Regions from separate parts of the Paenibacillus sp. FSL R7-0652 genome, predicted to be linked through region 2. Evidence: riboswitches for the same ligand, from Rfam matches in the RefSeq annotation. Region 2 holds a riboswitch; each other region holds the start of a gene.
What was found. Region 2 has a riboswitch for cyclic di-AMP ahead of MKY97_RS16400 (3D domain-containing protein). Riboswitches for the same ligand answer to the same signal wherever they lie in the genome.
Positions count from the first base shown of each region.

Region 1: another riboswitch for cyclic di-AMP. It lies ahead of MKY97_RS00510 (C40 family peptidase); the one in region 2 lies ahead of MKY97_RS16400 (3D domain-containing protein).
Region 3: another riboswitch for cyclic di-AMP. It lies ahead of MKY97_RS00140 (ubiquitin-like domain-containing protein); the one in region 2 lies ahead of MKY97_RS16400 (3D domain-containing protein).
Region 4: another riboswitch for cyclic di-AMP. It lies ahead of MKY97_RS10260 (C40 family peptidase); the one in region 2 lies ahead of MKY97_RS16400 (3D domain-containing protein).

Region 1 covers NZ_CP152001.1:106,861-112,351, reverse strand. Annotated here, with positions in the region: gene MKY97_RS00520 (M1 family metallopeptidase) at 39-2,030, shown strand; gene MKY97_RS00515 (hypothetical protein) at 2,041-2,886, shown strand; cyclic di-AMP (ydaO/yuaA leader) riboswitch at 3,149-3,286, shown strand; gene MKY97_RS00510 (C40 family peptidase) at 3,305-3,760, shown strand; gene MKY97_RS00505 (GNAT family protein) at 4,120-4,617, shown strand; gene MKY97_RS00500 (cytochrome c) at 4,766-5,122, shown strand; gene MKY97_RS00495 (4a-hydroxytetrahydrobiopterin dehydratase) at 5,221-5,491, opposite strand, start outside.
Region 2 covers NZ_CP152001.1:3,702,977-3,708,467, reverse strand. Annotated here, with positions in the region: gene MKY97_RS16415 (M20 family metallopeptidase) at 1-426, opposite strand, end outside; gene MKY97_RS16410 (ABC transporter substrate-binding protein/permease) at 625-2,091, shown strand; gene MKY97_RS16405 (amino acid ABC transporter ATP-binding protein) at 2,078-2,800, shown strand; cyclic di-AMP (ydaO/yuaA leader) riboswitch at 3,070-3,264, shown strand; gene MKY97_RS16400 (3D domain-containing protein) at 3,267-3,938, shown strand; gene MKY97_RS16395 (polysaccharide deacetylase family protein) at 4,113-4,919, opposite strand; gene MKY97_RS16390 (hypothetical protein) at 5,075-5,419, shown strand.
Region 3 covers NZ_CP152001.1:30,248-35,738, forward strand. Annotated here, with positions in the region: gene MKY97_RS00135 (TatD family hydrolase) at 115-882, shown strand; cyclic di-AMP (ydaO/yuaA leader) riboswitch at 1,124-1,376, shown strand; gene MKY97_RS00140 (ubiquitin-like domain-containing protein) at 1,645-2,829, shown strand; gene rnmV (ribonuclease M5) at 2,984-3,529, shown strand; gene rsmA (16S rRNA (adenine(1518)-N(6)/adenine(1519)-N(6))-dimethyltransferase RsmA) at 3,543-4,436, shown strand; gene yabG (sporulation peptidase YabG) at 4,494-5,390, shown strand.
Region 4 covers NZ_CP152001.1:2,222,503-2,227,993, reverse strand. Annotated here, with positions in the region: tRNA gene MKY97_RS10270 (tRNA-Leu) at 206-290, opposite strand; gene pelA (pectate lyase) at 490-1,443, opposite strand; cyclic di-AMP (ydaO/yuaA leader) riboswitch at 1,844-1,975, shown strand; gene MKY97_RS10260 (C40 family peptidase) at 1,981-2,445, shown strand; gene MKY97_RS10255 (carboxymuconolactone decarboxylase family protein) at 2,536-2,865, opposite strand; gene MKY97_RS10250 (hypothetical protein) at 2,979-3,197, opposite strand; gene MKY97_RS10245 (hypothetical protein) at 3,317-3,646, opposite strand; gene MKY97_RS10240 (xanthine phosphoribosyltransferase) at 3,745-4,326, opposite strand; gene MKY97_RS10235 (hypothetical protein) at 4,531-5,491, shown strand, end outside.

The DNA of each region.
Region 1 (5,491 bases), 3.1 Mb from region 2:
ACATGCTGTAGATGCTTGTCAACGGGAGGTATTTATCGATGATTCCACGACGCGCCAAGAGCTGGCTCACCGCATCCCTGGCCCTGTGTTTGCTTGCCGGAGGGATATGGATCATGCTCGGTTACAATCGTTCCACTTCATCTGAACTGCCCATACTCGCTCCGGAATCGGGCAAGCCCCAGCTTAAAGCTCCAACCCCTGCCCCCCCGGAGAGCGTGCAGTCTCCTACAGCCGAGGTGTACAGCAATCGGGTAGTGGAATACCACATGGATGTAAAGCTGACCGAGGGGAACACACTGCAGGGCACACAGGCGATCACCTGGATCCATCCGGGGAAGAAAACAGTGAACGAGCTTTATTTTCATATGTACCCTAATGCATTCTCCTCTGCAGATAGCACATTTATGAAGGAATCCGGCGGTAAGCTTCGGGGCGATGTCATGCCGGTAGATGGCTATGGCTCCATGAAGTTTGTTGATATGCAGACAGAGGACGGGCTTTCTCTGCTGCACCGGATGCAGTATGTACAGCCGGATGACGGGAACATCAAAGATAAAACACTGATTAAAGTGCGGCTGCCAAAACCCGTAAAAGGCGGGGAAAGCATTACAATCCGCACAACGTTCGAAGTGGAGCTGCCGAAAATTTTTGCCCGGATGGGCAAAACCAATGATTTTGTTATGGCAGGTCAGTGGTTCCCTAAACTCAGCGCCTACGAACCCGCAGGAAGAAGAGGGCGTACAGCAGAAGGCTGGAACCTGCATCAGTATCATGGCAATTCCGAGTTCTATGCCGACTTTGGCATCTATAGTGTTCGTATTCGGGTACCCGAAACATACAAAGTAGCCGCAACCGGATTCCCAACCCAACAGGCTGTTCTGAAAAATGGGGAGAAGGTGTACCAGTTTTATGCCGATGATGTACATGACTTCGCTTGGGCAGCCTCACCTGATTTTGTATATGCAGAGGAGCCCTTCTCAGCTCCTAACGTGCCGGGTGTGCGCATCAAGCTTTATCTCGACCCGGCACACCAGGATCTGAAGGAACGTTATCTCTTTGCCGCCAAAGCCGCATTATCCAATTACAGCAAGTGGTTCGGACCTTATCCATATGCCACCTTATCTATTGTAGTCCCGCCTAAAGCGGCAAATGGCGCTGGGGGAATGGAGTATCCAACCTTAATTACGGCCTTCGGAGCCGATGATACAACCCCAGGTTACGATCTGGAGCGAACGGTGGTGCATGAAATCGGGCATCAATACTTCTACGGCATGGTTGCGAGCAATGAATTTGAGGAGGCCTGGCTGGATGAGGGATTCACCTCATACGCAGAAGACAAACTGATGGAACAGGAATACGGGCTAATCCCGAACCTGCCTGTACAATCCGGGCTGATCACATCTCCCGCTCCATTAACACAGCCCTCCTGGAAGTTTGACTCACAGCAGCAGTATGCATCCAACGTATATACCCGGGGGAAGCTCGTACTGCTTGGCATCGAACAGCAGGTCGGAGCCAAACAAATGGAACGCATCCTTTCAACCTATGTTAAGAAATATCGCTTCAAACATCCGGCAACGGCCGATTTTCAAAAGGTAGTCGAACAAGTTACCCGGGCCTCTTGGGCCGATTATTTTGACCAATACGTTTACAGCGGCGGCATGGCCGACTTTGCCGTGGAGAGGATCAAGGTTATTCCTGTGGAAAAGGATGGGGAAACCTTGTACGAATCCTCAATTACAGTTGTCAAAAAAGGAAGTGACTTTCCGAAGGTTCCTGTTCGGATCGCTTTTGAGGATGGACATACCGTAACCAAGCAATGGGACGGCAAGGAGGATCGCATTACCTATAAACTCACGTATACCTCTCCCGTCTCCTGGGCGATAACCGATCCCTTATATGACATCGTGCTGGAGAACCGCCATATGAACAATTTCCTGAGAACTAAACTGGACGAGCAAGTCCAGTCCCGCTGGAATATGAGTGCTGCGAAACTAATTGAAGCTGTATTCGGAGGTCTGTCATGGTGAGGTGGAGACGGTGAAAGCAAAAATTCGCGAAGGCTGGTTTCTCGTCCGTCAGCATATGTTCATTGCTGCAATTTTATTTCTCTATCAGCTTGTATGGGGCTATTTTATCTACCGGTTGGTTCAGTCGGCAGTTGTTCCTCTACTGCTTCGTTATCCGACCGAGGATGCTGGAGAGCTGAGCACGCTTTTGTTCAAAATGGAAAGTCAGCTGCGTCTGTCCGGCCCTGAGGTCCAGCGTTATCTCTGGATTCTGGGAGGTATGCTGCTGCTTCGCCTGCTGATCAGCCCTCTTATTCAAGCAGGCCTGCTCTATTCCCTGCAGCATTTTAATACCGCAGAAGAACGTATTCCGTTCATCCGCGGCATCCAGAAATTGTGGAAATCGATGCTGCTGCTGCACCTCATTCGCACAATACTTATGCTGCTTCCCGCTTACTGGCTCATACCTAAACTGTATTCAATCTTCATGGACAGTTTCCATTCTATTCATCTACTGCTGCCCGGCATCCCATATGCTGCAGGATGGATCATCTACGGATGGATTGTGCACCATATGATGCTCTATATGCAGTTCGGTATCTCTGCTCCGGGAGAAGAAGGAAGTCTTCACGGAATGCTCAAAGGGCTCTGGATTGCTTTAACCCGCATCTTCACAGTGATTGGCATCATCCTGATACTCGGAATGGTGCACTTACTCATCTTTGGTGTATTCACATCTGCCTCATGGTTCTTGACCGGACTTACCGGACTGATCCTACAGCAGACATATCCGCTTGCCAGAAGCCTGCTCAGCATGTGGAAAGTATGTGCCCATTTCCGCTTATGGCAGTCCACATCGTCCCCTAATACTGACTAGATCATTTAAAAATTGTTACCATCTCATGTTAAACAATTCATCCATTGTGATGTGTAAATACGCAAACCTCGACCTTCCCCCGTCAAAGGTCGAGGTTTTTTTTGCTAATTTTACTGCTAAACGTTGCCAAAGCACCACTCCTCTGGTACAATAATCGCAGTGAGTTTTTAGTAACAACTTTGTAATCTTTAAATCCTTATTTGTAACAACTTTAAATCTAAACTTTAAAATTAAATTTTCTTTTCGTTTTTTTACAGGTGCACAACTAGCAGAGCCAAATTCCTTGCACCTGGGAAGCGGGGGAACCAGTTATGGGTGAATTGATCTTGATACAGAGGGATCATAGGGGACCTTCAACCGAATCCTTAAGCTAACCTCGCAGGCATTGGAAGGGGTATATCACTTGTTTAAGAAGAAATTGACCGCAGCAGTACTTAGCCTCACATTTGCATTATCACTTGGTGCAGGCAGCGCATTTGCAGATTCTAAGATGGATAAAGTCATCGATTCAGCAATGGGAACTACATACAAAAGCGGAGGCACAACGCTTGACGGTTTTGACTGCTCCGGTTTCACACGGTATGTATTCGACAAACTAGGTATTGATTTGGCTCGCCAATCCAGCTCTCAATATGACATGGGTGATTCCGTATCCCGCATGGAGATGAGACCTGGCGATCTGGTATTCTTCAACACAACAGGTAAAGGCGTATCTCATGTAGGTATTTTCGTAGGAGATGGCAAGTTTGCGCACTCTTCTTCTTCCAAAGGTGTAACCATCAGCTCTCTTAGCGAGAACTATTGGGCTAACCGCTACATTGGCGCTAAACGGATTATGAGCACGGACACATATGAGTCACTGGCCCTTGAGTAGGGACAAGCTGTAATCAACATGATGCTGGAACCATTAACTATACTGTAACGAAGTAGAAGCATAAATAGAACCGCCCGGTACATTCTCCGCAGGAATGTATCCGGCGGTTTTTTTGTACTTCTATCCCCCTGCAGCTGCTGCTCACATCCATCATTACATGTATGCGAACCATCAGGGTTCATTTTACTTCGTTTGTCCGTGCCCTTATGATGTTTTTACCCATCCCGTTATAATATAAACGGAATGAGCCGGACTTTTGTTTCATTTTTTTTCTGAAAATTGAAAACTTGCCAAATGAACAGCTCTTTTGTAGAGTGAACAAAGAACGGGTAACGGAAGAGAGGAGCACACACTGTTATATGAAGAATGAAGCCCCTTTGACGTTTCGTGTTGTACCGATGCAGGAAGAACACGCAGCACTTATATGCAGCTGGCAGTATGATCCGCCATACAATATTTACAGCTGGCTGCCTTGGGATCAGATGAAAGCACTGGAAGTCGAATTTGGAGATGCACGGCTGCGTCATGAGCAGTATGCGATTATCCTGGATCAACAGGATCAGGTCTATGGGTTTGCTCAATATTTTCCGCTTCAGGGTGTGACACGGATTGGCCTCGGAATGCGTCCGGAGAAGTGCGGTCAAGGACAGGGAAAAGCCTTTGTTACAGCTATCGTTCAAGAAGCCATTCGCCGTAATCCTTCTAACGAGATCGATCTTGAAGTACTTACCTGGAACAATCGCGCCATTCAGGTATATCTGAAATGCGGATTTGTCATCCAGGATACATATGAACGTCAAACCCCGACCGGCCTGATGCCCTTCCACTGCATGGTCTACGAGGGTCCGAGAGAGTAAATTGCAGATAAAATGGTCTCATTTTGTCTCTCTTTTGTGATTAGTTCAAAAAATTACCACAAAATGCTATGATGTAACGACAGCTTCCGTTATAATGATAGGGATAGTTTGGGTTAGATGATCTTTCATTCTGGAGGGGACACAAGGGATGCACAAATGGATCATGAGCGGGGTATTTTTTGCAGCATGTGCTTTAGCTATTGTTTTAATGTTTACGCTTCCAGGTAAAGAGGAAGCGGCTCAAGAAGCCAAACCGTCCATGCCTGAAGTAGCTATGGATGCCGGACAGGCTGAGACGCTGGTGAAAGCGAACTGCATCTCTTGTCACGGTGATCAGCTTCAAGGTGGGGTAGGTCCTGCACTTGCCAACATCGGCAGCAAGGATGATGTGGAGAAAATCTACTCTACCATTGTCAAAGGTAAAGGCGGCATGCCTTCTTTCAAAGGCAGACTGCAGGATGAGGAAATTGCTCACATCGCTATGTGGTTGGCAGAGAAAAAGTAAGCATTGCCGTTAAGACACGAAGACATCAAAGAGGCTCTCGTTCTCCCGGCCGGGAGGCAAGAGCCTCTTTTGCTGTTCGTTACCAGTATATCCTGAGATTATTCTGTTCTCATTTTTTCAAAGGCTTCGTTGTACTGCTCTGCTTCTTTAATGTCTACTGACGTAATGCCGCCCTCATCCCAAGATGTAAGACGCAGCGTAACCGTTGTATAATCAATAGTAATAAAAGGGTGATGATTGAATGCCTCCGAAATCGCTGCGACTTCGTCTACAAAGGCAATCCCTTTCATATAGTTAGAAAACACAAATTTGCGGACAATCCACCGTCCCTCTTCCAGTTCCCAGCCCTCAAGCCTTCCCAGATGAGCT
Region 2 (5,491 bases):
TCCAGCTTCCGCCATTGGAACTTTAGCCCCGCGTGTCTCTTCTGCAGGGGTACCAAACACTTTAATTGTTCCGCCTACTTCTTCAACAACTGCTTTTAGTCCCACGGCCGCACCCAGACTCATCATGCAGATCAAGTGGTGGCCACAAGCATGGCCAATCTCTGGCAGGGCGTCATACTCACATAACAGAGCAATGGTAGGACCAGGCTTGCTTGAAGCATAGGTACCGATAAAAGCGGTGTCCAGCCCAAGAACCGGAGCTTCTACTTCGAATCCATGATAAGACAATTCTTCCTTTAGACGGGCTGATGCTAAATATTCCTCATTTCCAAGTTCAGGATGAGCGCCAATATATGATGAAATATCTTTGAAACGGGAAGCATATTGATCAATAACGTTAAATATTTGTGTTTTGTTGGGTGTCATAGGTAAACTCCTTAGGCAAAAATGAAAATAATTTATTGATTATAACATCTTTGCAGTATTTTTTCAGAAACAAGTCAGAATTCAATCTTGAAAATACATTGCATAATCATGCATTGTACTTTATAATGACTCAGTCATCAACATGACTGACGAATCAATATGTAAAAGTAATTATAGCATTGTAAGGGGAGAACAGGGTTGAAATTAATAAGTCGTTACACCGTAATGCTGTTAACATTCCTTCTTTTTCTAACGGCGGCTGCACCTGCAGCGCTGGCGAGCGGAACGGCAGACAGCAGCTCAAAAGGTAAAAAACTGGTGCTTGGAACGAGTGCCGATTTTGCACCATACGAATTCCACAAAGTCATTGACGGTAAGGATGAGATCGTCGGATTTGATATTGCGATCGCGAAAGAAATTGCGGCAGATCTCGGCGCCGAACTCGTTATTGAAGATATGGGATTTGACGGTTTGCTGCCTGCGCTGCAGAGCGGTCGCGTAGATTTGGTCATCTCAGGCATGACACCGACAGATGAGCGGAAGAAAAGTATTGATTTTTCTGAGCCGTACTACAAATCCAAACAAGTCATTATGATCCGCAATGTGGACAAAGACAAATTTCCGGACATGAAGTCTTTGGAGAATACCAAAATCGGTGTACAAAAAGGCTCCATTCAGGAATCGATTGGACAGAAAATTCCAGGCGCGAAGCTCACTTCTCTGGATAAAATCTCCGATATCGTGCTGCAGCTTCAAACGAAACGTGTCGATGCGGCGATTGTCGAGGATACGGTGGCTGCTGGTTATCTGGATGATATTATCGGTTTGGCAGCCGCAGTTCCGGATGAAGAGCAGGTTGAAGCGGCAATCGGGATTCGCAAAGGCAATACAGAGCTGCTGACCGCAGTGAATCAAACGCTGGAGCGTCTGAAAAGCGAAGATAAAATCAACCAGATGGTAACGGATGCGAGTCTCCTGATGGCGGATAAAGTGAACAAATCACAAAATATTTTTGAAGTATTCTGGCAGTATAAAAGCTTCTATGCAACAGGTGTGGGATATACGCTGCTGTTATCGGCTCTCGGTGTCCTGTTCGGGGTAATCATCGGTTTGATTATCTGCCTGTTCCGTCTTCATAATCTGGCCGTTCTGCGCTGGATTGGTACAGCTTACGTAGAAGTCATTCGAGGCACGCCAATGCTGGTTCAGCTCATGATTATCTACTATGGGGTGTCCTTGACCTTTGGCATCAACTTCTCCGCACTGCAGGCGGGGATTATGACACTCTCCATCAACAGTGGTGCGTACCTGGCCGAGATTTTCCGTGCAGGGATTCAAGGCGTGGATCGTGGTCAATTGGAGGCTGCTCGTTCACTCGGTATGGGCAGAGGTGATGCGATGCGTTATATCATTTTGCCGCAGGCTTTCAAAGCCGTACTTCCGGCAATCGGTAACGAGTTCGTGACCATCATTAAAGAGTCATCCATTATCTCCGTCATCGGTATGGTGGATATTATGTATCAGGCAAGTGTAGTTAAAAACATTACGTACCAAGGAATGAATCCATTCCTTATTGCGGCAGCGATCTACTTCGTCATGACATTCATTTTGTCCAAGCTGCTGGGTCGATTGGAAAGGAAGTTGGGTGCAAGTGATAGACGTTAGACAATTATACAAATCATATGGCAAAAATGATGTGCTGAAAGGCATCGACGTATCCATCGGTAAAGGTGAGGTCGTCGTAGTGATTGGTCCTTCGGGTTCGGGTAAAAGTACATTCCTGCGCTGTCTGAACCTTCTGGAGCAGCCGACATCGGGACAAATTAATTTTGAAGGTGTTTCCATTACCGATCCCAAGCACAATATTAATGCTACGCGAGAAAAAATGGGCATGGTATTTCAGCATTTCAATCTGTTTCCGCACAAAACGGTGCAGCAAAACATTACGATTGCGCCAATCAAGGTAAAGAAGCAATCTGCAGTTGAAGCAAACAAAATTGCCGATGATCTTCTGAAAACGGTTGGTTTGGCTGATAAAAAAGATGTATATCCTAATCAGCTGTCTGGTGGACAGAAGCAGCGGATCGCAATTGCAAGAGCCCTGGCGATGCAGCCGCATGTTATGCTGTTTGATGAGCCCACATCTGCACTGGACCCGGAGATGGTTGGAGAAGTACTGGAAGTTATGAAACGTCTTGCCGAGGGCGGCATGACCATGGTCATCGTTACCCATGAGATGGGTTTTGCGCGTGAGGTTGGTGACCGGATCCTGTTTATGGATGGCGGGGTTATCGTTGAAGAAGGTACGCCTGATGAAGTTTTCGGTGCACCGAAACATTCGCGTACACGTGATTTTCTCGCAAAAGTACTCTAAATCATCCCGCTTCCTGGAGTGGATTTATAGCAAAAGCAGCGTTAACGGCAGAGGTCCGCTAACGCTGCTTTTTTGCATTTCACATAAGAAGGAATGAAATCAGGGCTTCAAAACAAAATAAGTAACGTTTCTGTTACCCATGTAAGAGATAAACGGACTGATTAAAGGATGTGAAATTCTGGAGTTATCTTACAAATCCCGGAGGACCAAAGAAGATCGGTCGCTAATTGGTAACATTTACTACAGCTTAGGGTTACAAAATTGTGATATATTGAATGCTGCCGAAACTTCCGAAGTGGAAGTGTGGGGGATGTAACAGTGCAGACGTGTCAGTTCATAAGAACGGCGCGCCGCTAGGGGTGAATTAGGGTACATAATGCTTCAGCATGTGATTTACAGCCTATAGGGTGGATTCCTCCATCCGAATCCGACAACTAACTTCGCAGGCATAATGAGGAGGAAGACCATGTTTCACAAAAAACGTATAGCCAAGACAGCCATTGCATTACTGACATCCGTACTGTTGATTCAAACCGTTCCGGTTCACGCGGAATCGATTCATACAGCTAAAGAGGGGGATACGTTCTTCACCCTATCCAAACAGTATGGTATTGCCATGGACACATTAATTAAAGCCAATAAAGACATTTCACCGTATAACATCTATGGTGGTCTGAAAATTACAATTCCAGGTCAGGAAAATAAAGCGCAAGCAGCCCCGGTTCAGATGAAGTCAGAGGAAAAACCGGTTACAGCAGCGAGTCTGGATGTAAGCGCGGATACTAAAGTTGTCCAAGCCTGGGGTAAAACATTTGACTATAGTAAGACCTTAAACGTGAAAGCTACAGCATATTCCTCAGATGCTTCCGAGAACGGGGGCTGGGGAGCAGTTGATTATTTTGGCAACCCGCTGGAACTGGGCACGATTGCAGTAGATCCGAAGGTGATTCCTTTTGGAACCAAAGTTCTCGTGACGGGGCATACGCACCCGGGACTGCCTAAACAGGCTTTCGTTGCTACTGCTCTGGATGCAGGGAGTTCCATCAAAGGCAACCGCATCGACATTTTTATTCCGGGAAGTAAACAGTTCGTAAGTTCATTTGGTTTTCAGGATATTGAGCTTTACATTTTAAAATAAAAAGTAAAATTGACTTAACTCCCTAGATTCTTTGATGGGATTCAGAGAAAAATGATACGCTAACATATAGAGGGTGTTCTTTGGTTGTTGTCATGAATGAGTAAGATTCATGGTTACCGATAGGAACACCCTGTATTTTTATCTATACAATCAGCTTTAAGGCTGCCGGGTGTCTTATTGTTTTTCCTTAGGCAGCTGCAGCATCTCGTCCAGCGTGACCAGTTCATAACCTCGATGTCGCAATTCCTCAATGACATCTGGCAGGGCCTCCACTGTACCTTGGAGATTAGAGCCTGTACCTCCGCCTGCATGCTGCAGTACGATGGAGCCGGGTTTAACCGTTGACAGAATATTATGTTTCACTTGTTCCTTGGACAGCCCTTTCCAATCCAACGAATCCACATTCCAGTTGATAATGCTGTAGTGCTGCTTGGCGGCCCAGCGCAGCTGTTCCTCGTTAATATCTCCATAAGGTGGGCGAATCAATTTGGGTGTGTAGCCCGTCAGTCGCTGAATGATATCCCCGGTATGTAGAATCTGTCTGCGAAAAGCAGTCATCGATAACTTGCTGAATTCGGGATGGTTGTAGCTGTGATTGCCTACAATATGTCCTTCTTTCACCATACGTTTCACCAGATTTGGATGTTTTTCCGCCCGACTGCCTACCACAAAAAAGGTTGCGCGAACCTTATATTTTTTCAAGACATCCAGTACCTGCGGCGTAAACCTCGGGTCGGGTACGTCATCAAAAGTCAGTGCAACCTGTTTGGTCGACGGGCCATTTGTCTTGAAAGTATCCGCATATTTCTGACGCAGTTGACCTAAAGTCAGCTGTTCTTCTCGATCATTGGCGCTGGATGCAGGTGGATCAAGCTCGGGCAGATTAGGTATGTGATTTGCTGAAGCAGCCGCGGGAGGAACCAGGTAAACCCCAAAACATATAACCATAACGAGTGCTGGCATAACGAGGCGTTTAAACATTGGACGGCCTCCTTTTTTCAGAAATTTCGTTCTTTATGGTATGCCCTTCACGAGAACCATTTATGCGAATGTGAGAAGTTTCATTGTGTAGATCAGGTTATGAAAGTCATAATTCCACCATATATCATATAAAGAGAAGGCTAGGTGGAGAGACGATGAGTACATATGATTTGAAATCCATTCGTTTAGAGGTTTTTGAGGCAGGGCAGGACAAGGTATTTCTCGTTACAGGGGGGAAAGCTCATATCGGGGCTGTAGCTACGTTCTATGTCGACCATGAACGGGTAAGCGGTACAACGGTGCATATCCCGGGACATAAAGAACAGGAATTATGTGAGCGGCTTGCCCGCAAAGCGGCTCTGCAATTGAAAGTTACGGTAACCGTAATTATGGGTATCCACTTTGACAGCATTACGCGCTTGCAGATCGACGAAATTGTTCAGACGGCGGAGAGACTTGTGGATGAACATCTGAATAAAAAACAAGAATCCAATCATTAATATCATTTAATGGATGCACATCTGATATGCAGCATGATTCCGTATCATCCTCCTTATACTAAGATGCAGATC
Region 3 (5,491 bases), 3.0 Mb from region 2:
ATACAGAAATCGCGGCATGTCCCAATCAAAATTTGTGTTTCAAAAAAATAAATTCAAAATTCTAATGCATATAATCGGTATTCGATTTTCGACATGAAGGGAGAAATAAACACTATGTTATTCGACACACATACACATCTCGATGCACCACAATTCGACGAAGACCGAGAGGACATGATCCAGCGGGCTGTTGATGCAGGCATTACTCGTATGATCAACATTGGCTTTAATCGGGAGACGATTCCAACGACGATGAAACTGGCTGAAACGTATGACTTCATCTATGCAGCTGTAGGCTGGCACCCGGTGGATGCAATCACGATGCAGGAGGGTGATTTAGAATGGATTGCATCTTTGTGCAAACACGAAAAGGTGGTAGCCATTGGTGAAATCGGTCTGGACTATCACTGGGACACCTCACCTAAGGAAATACAGCACCGCGTATTACGACAACAAATTGCATTGGCACGTGAATTAAATATGCCCATTGTCATCCATAATCGGGATGCCCATGAGGATATTGTACGTATTTTGCGTGAAGAGAAAGCGAGTGAGGTTGGCGGTGTGATGCACTCCTTCTCAGGCAGCTGGGAGACGGCGAAAATGTGTCTGGAATTGGGCTTCCATCTTTCTTTTGGAGGGCCAATCACATTCAAGAATGCGAAGCAGCCTAAAGAGGTGCTGGCCAAGGTTCCGATGGATCGATTTTTTCTAGAAACAGACTCCCCTTATCTTACACCTCACCCTTATCGTGGAAAGAGAAATGAAACAGCGCATGTACGTCTGGTTGCTGAAGCCGCTGCGGAAATTAAAGGCATTTCGGTGGAGGAAATTGCTGCAATAACCACCAAAAATGCCATGGAACGATTTGGGATTCGGTAAAAAAAGGAGTAAATCAGGTGAAAAAGGAAGCTAACGAGAGGTAATTTGCTCTTTGATTCGAATTATTGAAGAATATTACAATATTTTAACCAAATATTTAGAAAAACGTACTTGATCCATGCTTTACAACATGCATCAAAACAGGATATCATCTTTTCAGTGAATTGTTGTGCGGAAAATTGGACAGATGTTCGGGGGATGAACAAAGGGACACTTTCCGATAAGACAACATTACTTTCATGAATCAATCTCGCTGAGTCTCCGTTAATGGAGAGCGGGGGAACCAATAGGGCTTAAACATCGGTGAATGCAGCCGATGCGCATCGTTCGCTGACCCAAAACAGTGGAATGTTCTGCGAAGCCGTATTTGATTTCTTCTTTGGGTCTCGGGGTGAATTCAAGGGCGTCCGCCATGAGCGGGTGACCTGAGATAGGGCGGCTCTCTTTCGCCCGAACCCGACAGCTAACCTCGCAAGCGGAAAAAGAGAGGCAACCTCGTGCATGAATTTCCGATATTCAAATCATTCGGAAGCCACGAAAGAGTCTCTTACACTCTTTCTTTGGCTTTTTTTGTTTTGAATAAAAGAAATAGAGTCATCATACGGTAAGTATTCAGGAGGATGACATCATGCTGCGAAGAGGGGTTCATGGTGCAGGACCGATCATTACCTCTGATCTGTGTTCTGTAGAAAATTTGGTATAGTCGCGTCAAAGACATCATGCATTACTTTAGACGGCGAGGCTATGAAGGAGGACGGAGAAGTGGGCAGATTCCAACCAGAAGAGACCCATGAGTCACGATCATCCAGTAAGTCTTTCGCGTTGCGGTGGAAGCATGAGAACTTGCGTCAAATGGCACTGATCGCGATATTCTCAATTGCGCTTGCAATCATGATCTTGTTAGTCGTTTACGGTCAGGCCGGGAAGCAGATTTCACTGGTTATTGACGGCAAAGCTCAAGTGGTAGAGACTCGTACAGGAATGCTTCAGGAAATGCTGGAGGAGCAGTCAATCACAGTCAGCCCTCACGACAAGGTATCCATGCCCATGAATGGGGCGATTACGGACGGAGACCGAATCGTTATTGAGCGGGCCATCCCAGTTAACATTACGGCAGACGGAGACACCAAGACTCTGTATACAACCGATTCATCGGTACAAGATGTAATTCAGCAATCAGGTATTGAAGTTGCAAAGCATGATAAAGTGTATCCAGCGCTCGGAACTACTGTAAAATCGGATATGAAGATTCGTGTAGTGCGTGTAACAAAGCGTACAGTGGACGTGAAGCATCCGATTGCCTACAAGGTTGTCAAAACAGCAGATCCTAGTTTGTTCCAAGGGGATAATCGTGTAGTAGTGAAAGGTCAGGAAGGCACACTTGTGCAGCATATCGAAAAAGTGTTTCAAGATGGAGAACTCGTCTCCAAAAAAATGGTCGGCAAAACGATTGCTTCCAATCGTGTAGACAAAGTTATTGCAGTAGGTACAAAAGCGAAGCCGGTTGAGAAAAAGCCAGAGGTTCAATTGGTATCGGCCAAAACTTCGAAAAGCAGCAAAACAGCAGTATCGAACTCGAAGAAAACATCTGCCTCGGGCAGCAAGGTGATTACGGTCTCCGGGAATTCTTTTAAATATTCTAAAGTTCTGAAAAATGTATCCATGACAGCCTACTCTGCTGAAGAGCCAGGCATTGGTACGAAGACAGCTTCCGGTACTCGTGTAACGGAAGGCCGCACTATCGCAGTTGATCCGAAAGTCATTCCAATTGGCTGGTGGGTATACATCGAGGGCCTAGGCTTCCGTCGTGCGGAAGATACCGGTGGTGCGATTAAAGGCAACAAAATTGATGTTTATTATGACAGTGTGAAGCATGCCCTGAATTTCGGACGTAAGAAAGGCAAAACGGTATATGTGATTGGACCCGTGAAGCCGGAAGCGAACTAAAATCGTTTTACTTTGAAATGGGAATGCTATAAAATAGTTGCATGAAGATTCATGCGGAATATGCGGCGGAGGAGTCTGAATTCAGTCTCCTCCGCCGTTTGGCAGAGAAGAGGATATTCCTCTTCTTTTTGCGTTAGAAAGGAAGAATTGGAACATGATAAAAGAAGTAATTGTTGTGGAGGGCCGTGACGACACGGTAGCCATTAGAAGGGCCGTTGAAGCAGACACGATCGAAACCGGAGGTTCTGCTATTAATCAGCGTATACTGAAGCGAATTGCACTTGCTCAGGAGAGACGGGGTGTCATCATCTTGACAGATCCGGACCATGCGGGTGAGCGTATTCGTAAAATCATTGCCAATAAGATTCCAGGCTGCAAACATGCGTTCATTCCAGAGGCAGATGCGACACGTAAAGGGGATATCGGCGTTGAGAATGCTTCACCGGAGGCCATACGTCATGCTCTGGCACGTGTACACACATCCTATGAAGGTGCACCAAGTCTGATTGATTGGGAAGACCTCATTGAGGCAGGACTGATTATACACCCGCAAGCTGCAGCAAGACGCATGGAGATGGGCAACCTGCTGGGGATCGGGTATTGCAACGGCAAACAGTTTCACAAACGGCTGAGTGTTTTCCAGATTACAAGAGAAGAGTTCTCCGATGCATTAGCGCAAATCGAACGTGAAGGATTGTGAGGTTATGAAAGACATGGAACAAACCGTTGAAATTGCAACACCCAAACGCACTAAGGAAATTATTCAGAGGCATGGATTCTCCTTTAAGAAGAGTCTGGGACAGAACTTCCTGATCGATCAAAATATATTGAACAAAATCGTGGGCGCTGCCGATTTGGACGAGTCCAAGGGCGCTCTGGAGATTGGTCCGGGGATTGGAGCTCTTACGGAGCGCCTCGCGCGTGCGGCTGGTCCTGTTACGGCTGTGGAAATTGACCAACGTCTGCTGCCGATCCTTGGAGAGGTCATGGAGCCGTATCCCAATGTACGCATTCATCACGGAGATGTTCTTAAGCTGGATCTGGCTGCGCTGTTTGCATCAGACTTCGCTTCGGTTGATAAAGTAAGTGTTGTTGCGAACCTTCCCTATTATGTAACGACGCCAATCATGATGAAGCTGCTGGAAGAGAAGCTGCCTGTAGACAGCATCGTGGTCATGATCCAGAAGGAAGTAGCTGAACGCATGGCGGCGGCACCAGGTTCCAAGGATTATGGAAGTCTGAGTATTGCCGTGCAGTATTACAGTATGCCGGAACTGGTCTGTGTGGTACCGCCTACCGTATTTATCCCGCAGCCTAACGTAGAGTCAGCAGTTATTAAGCTGAAGGTTCGTGACCAGCCTCCAGTGCAGATTCCGAACGAACAGCATTATTTTGAAGTCGTGCAGGCTTCGTTTGCGCAGCGGAGAAAAACAATCTCCAACAATCTTAAAGCCCGCTTCTTCTCGAAGGAGAACAGAGAGCAGGCGGATCAACTGTTGGAGCAGGCAGGTATACAGCCCTCACGGCGCGGAGAGACATTAAGTCTGCAGGAGTATGCGACCCTCAGCACGGTAATGTGGGAAGCCGGGGTTCGCGGCGGACTGTAATTTTAATGAACCAATCCGGGTCTCTGCCCATACGATGGGGTAGAGGTGATAATGGTGATGAATATCGGAGACTTGGTCGTTCGGAAGTCATACGGTGGCGATGTGACTTTTCGGGTAGAAGGACTCCAGTCAGATGCTGCGGTCATTAAAGGGACCGAGTTCCGGCTGCTGGCTGACTCCCCGGTGGACGATTTGATACAGGTTCCTTACGAACCACAGAGTGCAAAAACGCGTCAGGCACATATTAAAGCCCATCAGACGCTCTCCCGCCTGCAGCAGCATCGTATGGAGCAGGCAGAGCGTAACCGGGAAGGTTTGATGCAGGAATGGGCTGCACAGCAGGAGCCTGCGTATTTCGAAATGCCCGGCAAGGTGCTGCACCTGGATGGTGACCCGAATTATTTGAAAAAAAGCATGAATCTGTATGAACAGCTTCGTGTTCCTGCAGAAGGACAGTATGTGCATGAATCAGCAATGGCAGATACGTTATACCGCCTGCTGCCCAAAGTTCGTCCGGATATCGTAGTGATTACTGGTCATGATGGTGTGTTAAAGACAAGGCAGCCCTATGATCTCTATAGTTTGGGGAGTTATAAAAATTCACAAAATTTTGTCTCGGCCATTCAGGTCGCAAGGCAGTATGAGCGTCATCTTGATGCGCTGACCATTATTGCAGGGGCCTGTCAGTCTCATTTTGAAGCACTGCTGCGTGCCGGCGCAAACTTTGCAAGTTCTCCAGGTCGAATTCTCATTCATGCACTTGATCCCGTCTATGTGGCCGCCAAGGCTTCGTTCACATCCGTTCGGGATACCGTAAACATGAATGATGTACTGCATAATACGATTAGCGGTATCCAAGGTGTAGGTGGTGTGGAAACCAAAGGCAGTTACCGGGTAGGCCTGCCAGGACTCAATGATTTATCTACGCTAAAAGTAAATCCATCTGCAGTCTGATGAAGTTATACCGGAGTCGCACTCCGGTCCAGCAGCAGCCCTGAAAGGGGCTTTTTTTATTTGCAAAAAAAATCATTGACAGCAACTTTTTAGTGCTGATA
Region 4 (5,491 bases), 1.5 Mb from region 2:
CCTAATATTGGTCTGCTTCATGCTCTACATCTTTCTATCATGGCAAAAAGTGGCCAAGCCCCGTTTCTGCAGCAGCTCGGATCGATGTGTGAACGAGCATCGCGCAGCTGCAGGACGGGCTCCCCTCATCGAATGACTGGCTTATGACCAAAAAGATTAAAAAAGCTCCTTCAGGACATGTCCTGAAGGAGCTTTTTTAATCTGATGCGGTCGAGAGGACTCGAACCTCCACGGGGGGTTAGCCCACACGGACCTGAACCGTGCGCGTCTGCCAATTCCGCCACGACCGCATATTCTAGTCTCACCAATTATTATCGGCGACAAGAAATAATATATCATGCGAGATCCATTATGTCAACACTTAAAACATCTAACAGGTTCGAACCAGATCTTAAGATCTGGTTCGAACCTGTTAGACTCTTCTTATACTCTTCCTTCAGAATGTAAATTCAATAAAACAAGCTTAAGAAGATTCCAAAAAACAGGTTACTACAGCTTGGAAGGCCAGCTGCCATACCAAGCATAACCTCCTCTTCTTTCCTTCTCGATCTCACTCAGCTTATATTTCACAATCCCGTCACGACCAACAAAAATAGGTCTGTCCGTACCAAGCTCATAGAAACGAGCCCAGATTGGTGAAGCGCTGGAATCCGCAATAATCCGGCTGTCTCCGTTCCCTCTCTCATATCGGTATCCTGTAATCTTCACTTTGTTAAACCAGGCTTCAGCGCCTTTAATGGATGCCGTTATTCTGGCATTGGGTGGTCTTGTCTTCAGAAACTTGACGATGTTTACACTCTCAGCAGCCGTTAGCGAAGGCACTTCGTAACTTCTTCCGCCTGCTGGTCTCAGCGTACTGGAATCATGCTGCTGACCCCAAACCGTCAATTTCCCGCCGGATGACACCTGCGTGTTCAAAATGGCGTCAACCCCTTTAGATACCGCATTCTTACTGCGATTCGCAAGTGAAGTATCGATAAAAGAAAAGTCCCCTTTCCGGCCTGCAACTTCATCGAGCATGAACATCACATTAATCATCGCGTCATCATTGTAAGTAATATGCTTATGATAGCCGGAGCTTTGATAGATTTGCGGCCAGCCGCCGTTGGAATACTGCATGTTAAGCAAAAAATTTATGCCCTTAATGGCTGCAGCCGAGTAACGCGGATCTTTATTTTTCTTGAATTCCTTCGCAAGTCTTCTAATCTCGGAGTATGTAGCTTTATTATCGATCGTTGATTTGGCCCATTCACCTGATGTCTGACCGTAATCTTTTCTCCAACCTCCGTCCGGGCGCTGATTTTTCAAAATATCAGACAAACTTGCGGTTGTGCCTGATGCATCAGCTGCGGATACGGATGCTGCAGGAAGAACGACCATTCCTGCTGTGGAAAAAACCATGGAACATGCGAGTACAAACGTCATCCACTTTTTGGCTTTCACAAAACATCACACTCCCAATTCATAAATTTTCCGTGCATTCTGGCTTACAACGGAATTATAAATCCCATTGTAAGCAATTTAAATACAAAATTTGTATGTATTTAATAAACTCATCATATGCAGCATCTCTTTCTTTGTCAATGTATGCGGCAGCATACGCTTATTAACTTCATTTCACCGGAACGGAATATTGCTTTTAACTCTTGACAAACTTGTTTATTATCCATTCTTACACCGATGAAACATTAATGACTATTTTGTAATCTTTAGTAGTCTGTTTTAAACATAATTCCGACTAAATTCGATAATTCCGCTAACATTGAGCCGGAAAGAAGACGTTAAAACAGGTTTGACAATTACGCATTTATGCAATATAGTTTCAAATAGTTACAAAAACTTAATTATTCATTTGCCGAGTTTCAGGATTGAAAACGGGGGAACCATTTTGGGTGAATTATTCTTATACATAGGAAATATAGGGAACCTTCTACCGAACCCTTAGCTAACTCCGTAGGCATCGAAGGGAGAACATTGATTTTGAAAAAACTGATTATCTCCATTTTTGGAGCTGCTGTACTATTTACATCTGGGGCAACAACCACTGAGGCAAGCACAATAAATACCGTAGTTAACAATATGACAGGCATCCCGTACAAATGGGGCGGCACAACGATGGCCGGTTTCGATTGTTCCGGGTTTATGAGATATCTTTTTAATAAATACAGCATTGAACTGCCGCGCACGTCACAGCAGCAGGCCAAAGCGGGGACACCTGTTTCCAAAGCAGGAATTCGCACAGGCGATCTGGTATTTTTTAACACAACCGGCAGAGGGATTTCACATACAGGGGTATACATTGGCGGAGGTCAATTCGCACATGCTTCCAGCAGCAAAGGTGTCAGCATCACCAAGCTCTCGAACCCTTATTTCAATGATCGTTATGTGACGGCAAGACGGGTAACAGGTCAGTTTATGTACAACAAAATGATCGGAAAATTATAAGATCACCCTATTCTGCAATACAAAAAAGGAGACACCGGTTCATTCCGGAGTCTCCTTTTCTTTTCCTTGTGAAGGGATCAAACGAACGAACTAATGCAGGGCCTTCTGCACCCGCATTGCTCCTTGTGACAAGGCATGACCGCCCCCTACAGCTCCAGCGACAGCTACAGTCTCCATAATCTCCTGATCCGTCGCTCCCTTGGAACGAGCCTCTTCTACATGATAGAACGTGCACACTTCATTATTGGCAAACAAACCGATGCCCAGTGCAATCAGCTGCTTTGTTTTGGCATCGAGCACACCGGGCTGAAAACACTCCCCCGTAAACTCGTGGTACGATTTCACCACGTCTGGGAGTACATCGCTTAAAGCGCCAATCTGATCCTTATAAGCATGAACTTTATCATTCATTAATGTCATGGCTTGCAGCACATCCTTTCGGCTGTAAATACAGCGAATTTTTCCACTGTACCTATGTTCTCTCGACTATGCCGCAATTATGCCATTCCACGATGGTAAATCCAAACATTTAATCATTCGCTCAGAACACTTTGGCGAGGTTCACTGAACAACTGGTAACGATAACGGCGATCCAGCTTCACCACACGGCGGTTCTGACGACGAATCAGCACCTGCTCATCATCCCAGGCAACGACGATGCCTGTCACATCATTCGACTCCAGTTCATCTCGCACAACTCTTACTTTCTCCCCTGATAAACGCAAGGCATCCAACTCTGTATCACTAATCATGTCCAGAACTCCTATATTCAAATTACCTTACAAAAAGAGACCTAAATGAAAAGTCATTTAGGTCTCACGTGACTGTATTGGACTGTCATGTCATTCGAAGAAAATGTCCCGACTGAGAGTTACCGCTGCGCGTGCTCTTTGCTGTCGTTCTTCTCGAACCAAAAATCTAGCACTTTGGCGGACATCACACGTTCTTCAAGGTACTCCACTTGGTGCGTTGTAAATTGTTCTTTCCAAGAGAAGGACAACTCTTCACACAAGCCTACAATCGTCAGTAATTCTGACCAGGCAACATAGCGTTTGTACCAGAAAAATTGAGGATGTTCAATCATATAGGGATAAAGGTCATCGAATTCCGTATGTTTACAATCCAGGGCACGTTCAAAATGAACTTTCGATTCCGCCAGCTTATCAATAAAAAATTGTTCCGTTGCCGGTTGGTTCCCCATGGTGCTGCCTCCTCTCCCTAACATACCCCCATTATAAAGGAAATCTACGGCCATGCAAAGCCATAGTTCAAAAATTAGGTCCTATTTTCTTCAAAAAGTCACATTTCATTATCGTCGAACTGCACCGTGCCATTGTTCAGCGAACGAATGCGTACAAGTGCTTCCACCGGAATGCCCTGCTCCCGAATCGTACGTGCACCAGCCTGGAAGCACTTCTCAACCACAACACCGAATCCAACCAGTTCCGCGCCAGAACGCTCGATAATCTTGATGACACCGCGGGCAGCGTCTCCATTGGCAATAATATCATCAATGAACAAAATACGGTCATTCTCATGAATGTATTCGCGAGATACCATGATGTCCGTTACGATTCCTTTCGTAAAGGATGGTACACGTTCGCAGTAGGCGTCAGGATCGGCCAGAAGCGTTTTTTTGCGGCGAGCAAATACCAAAGGAACCCCCAATTCATGCGCTGCGGCAAAGGCAACCGGAATCCCCGAAGATTCAACCGTAATTACCCGGGTTACCCCGCTTTCGCGAAACCGTGCAGCAAACTCCCGTCCCATTTCCATGGTTAATGCAGGATCGATTTGATGGTTCAAAAGCCCGTCCAGCTTCAAAACCTGATCCGATATGACGACACCTTCTTGTAAAATTCGTTGTTTTAATACGTCCATGATTTGACCTCCCAGCCTATCCTATGAGGTTTAAAGTATCATATATCCTGCTGCAAGTTCAAGCGAAATCAGGCACATGTCCATATCCCATCCATATTTTAGAATTGTAACTTATGCTGCTGTCATGACTTTAATAGGTCAAGCATAACTTGTACTATGGTACCCGCATGTCCAATCAATCAAGGGACCTGAAAGGGGTAACACATGAAACAGGCATTCCGGGTGCTGCAGATTGCATTTACTTACATCGGAACCGTTGTCGGAGCCGGCTTCGCCACAGGGCAGGAGATACTGCAGTTTTTTACCCAGTATGGCAAGTGGGCCACAATCACCATCGGTTTGTCCACCATGCTCTTTGTCTGGCTCGGCACTAAAATGATGCTTATTGCGCATGATACGGGTTCCCGGTCATATGAAGACCTGAACAAACATCTGTTTGGCCACAAAGCTGGTAAATGGGTTACGTGGATAACGCTTATCGTTCTGATCGGGGTCAATAGTGTCATGCTTGCCGGAGCAGGCTCTGTTTTTATGGAGCATCTTGGTTTGCATTATCAAACAGGGTTAATCATTACACTGGTTGGCACTTATCTGCTTCTGGGACGGGGCATGCAGGCTATTCTGCAAATGAACAGTATTGTCGTGCCCATGATGCTCCTGCTGTCCCTGCTTATGATTTTTAGTACGGTCCATCACCCTGGTGCACTGCGTTTTCTCACCCTGACAACCGACAGCAATCCCCTTCAGGTATGGATATCCCCACTGCTCTACACCGCATTTAACCTTGCTCTCGCTCAAGCGGTACTTGTTCCTGTTGGCAACCAGATCCGTCATCGCAATACATTAAAATGGGGCGGAATTGCAGGCGGAATCGGCGTAGGTTTTATGCTGATGGCAGCTCATTTTGCCATGTCGGCGCAGATGCCCGGCATCGTCCAGTTCGAGATCCCGATGGGCAGCCTTGCCTTTCAATTAGGATGGATTGTGCAGTCGGTATATGTCACGCTTATTTTTATGGAAATTTTCACGACGTTTGTGGCCGACATTTATGGTATGACCCTGCAGCTCAGACAGCATATTAACGTTCATCCCCGATTAATTACGCTCGTCATTATGATGCTGTGTTACTCCTTGAGCCAATTCGGCTTCAGTTCCCTTCTGTCCA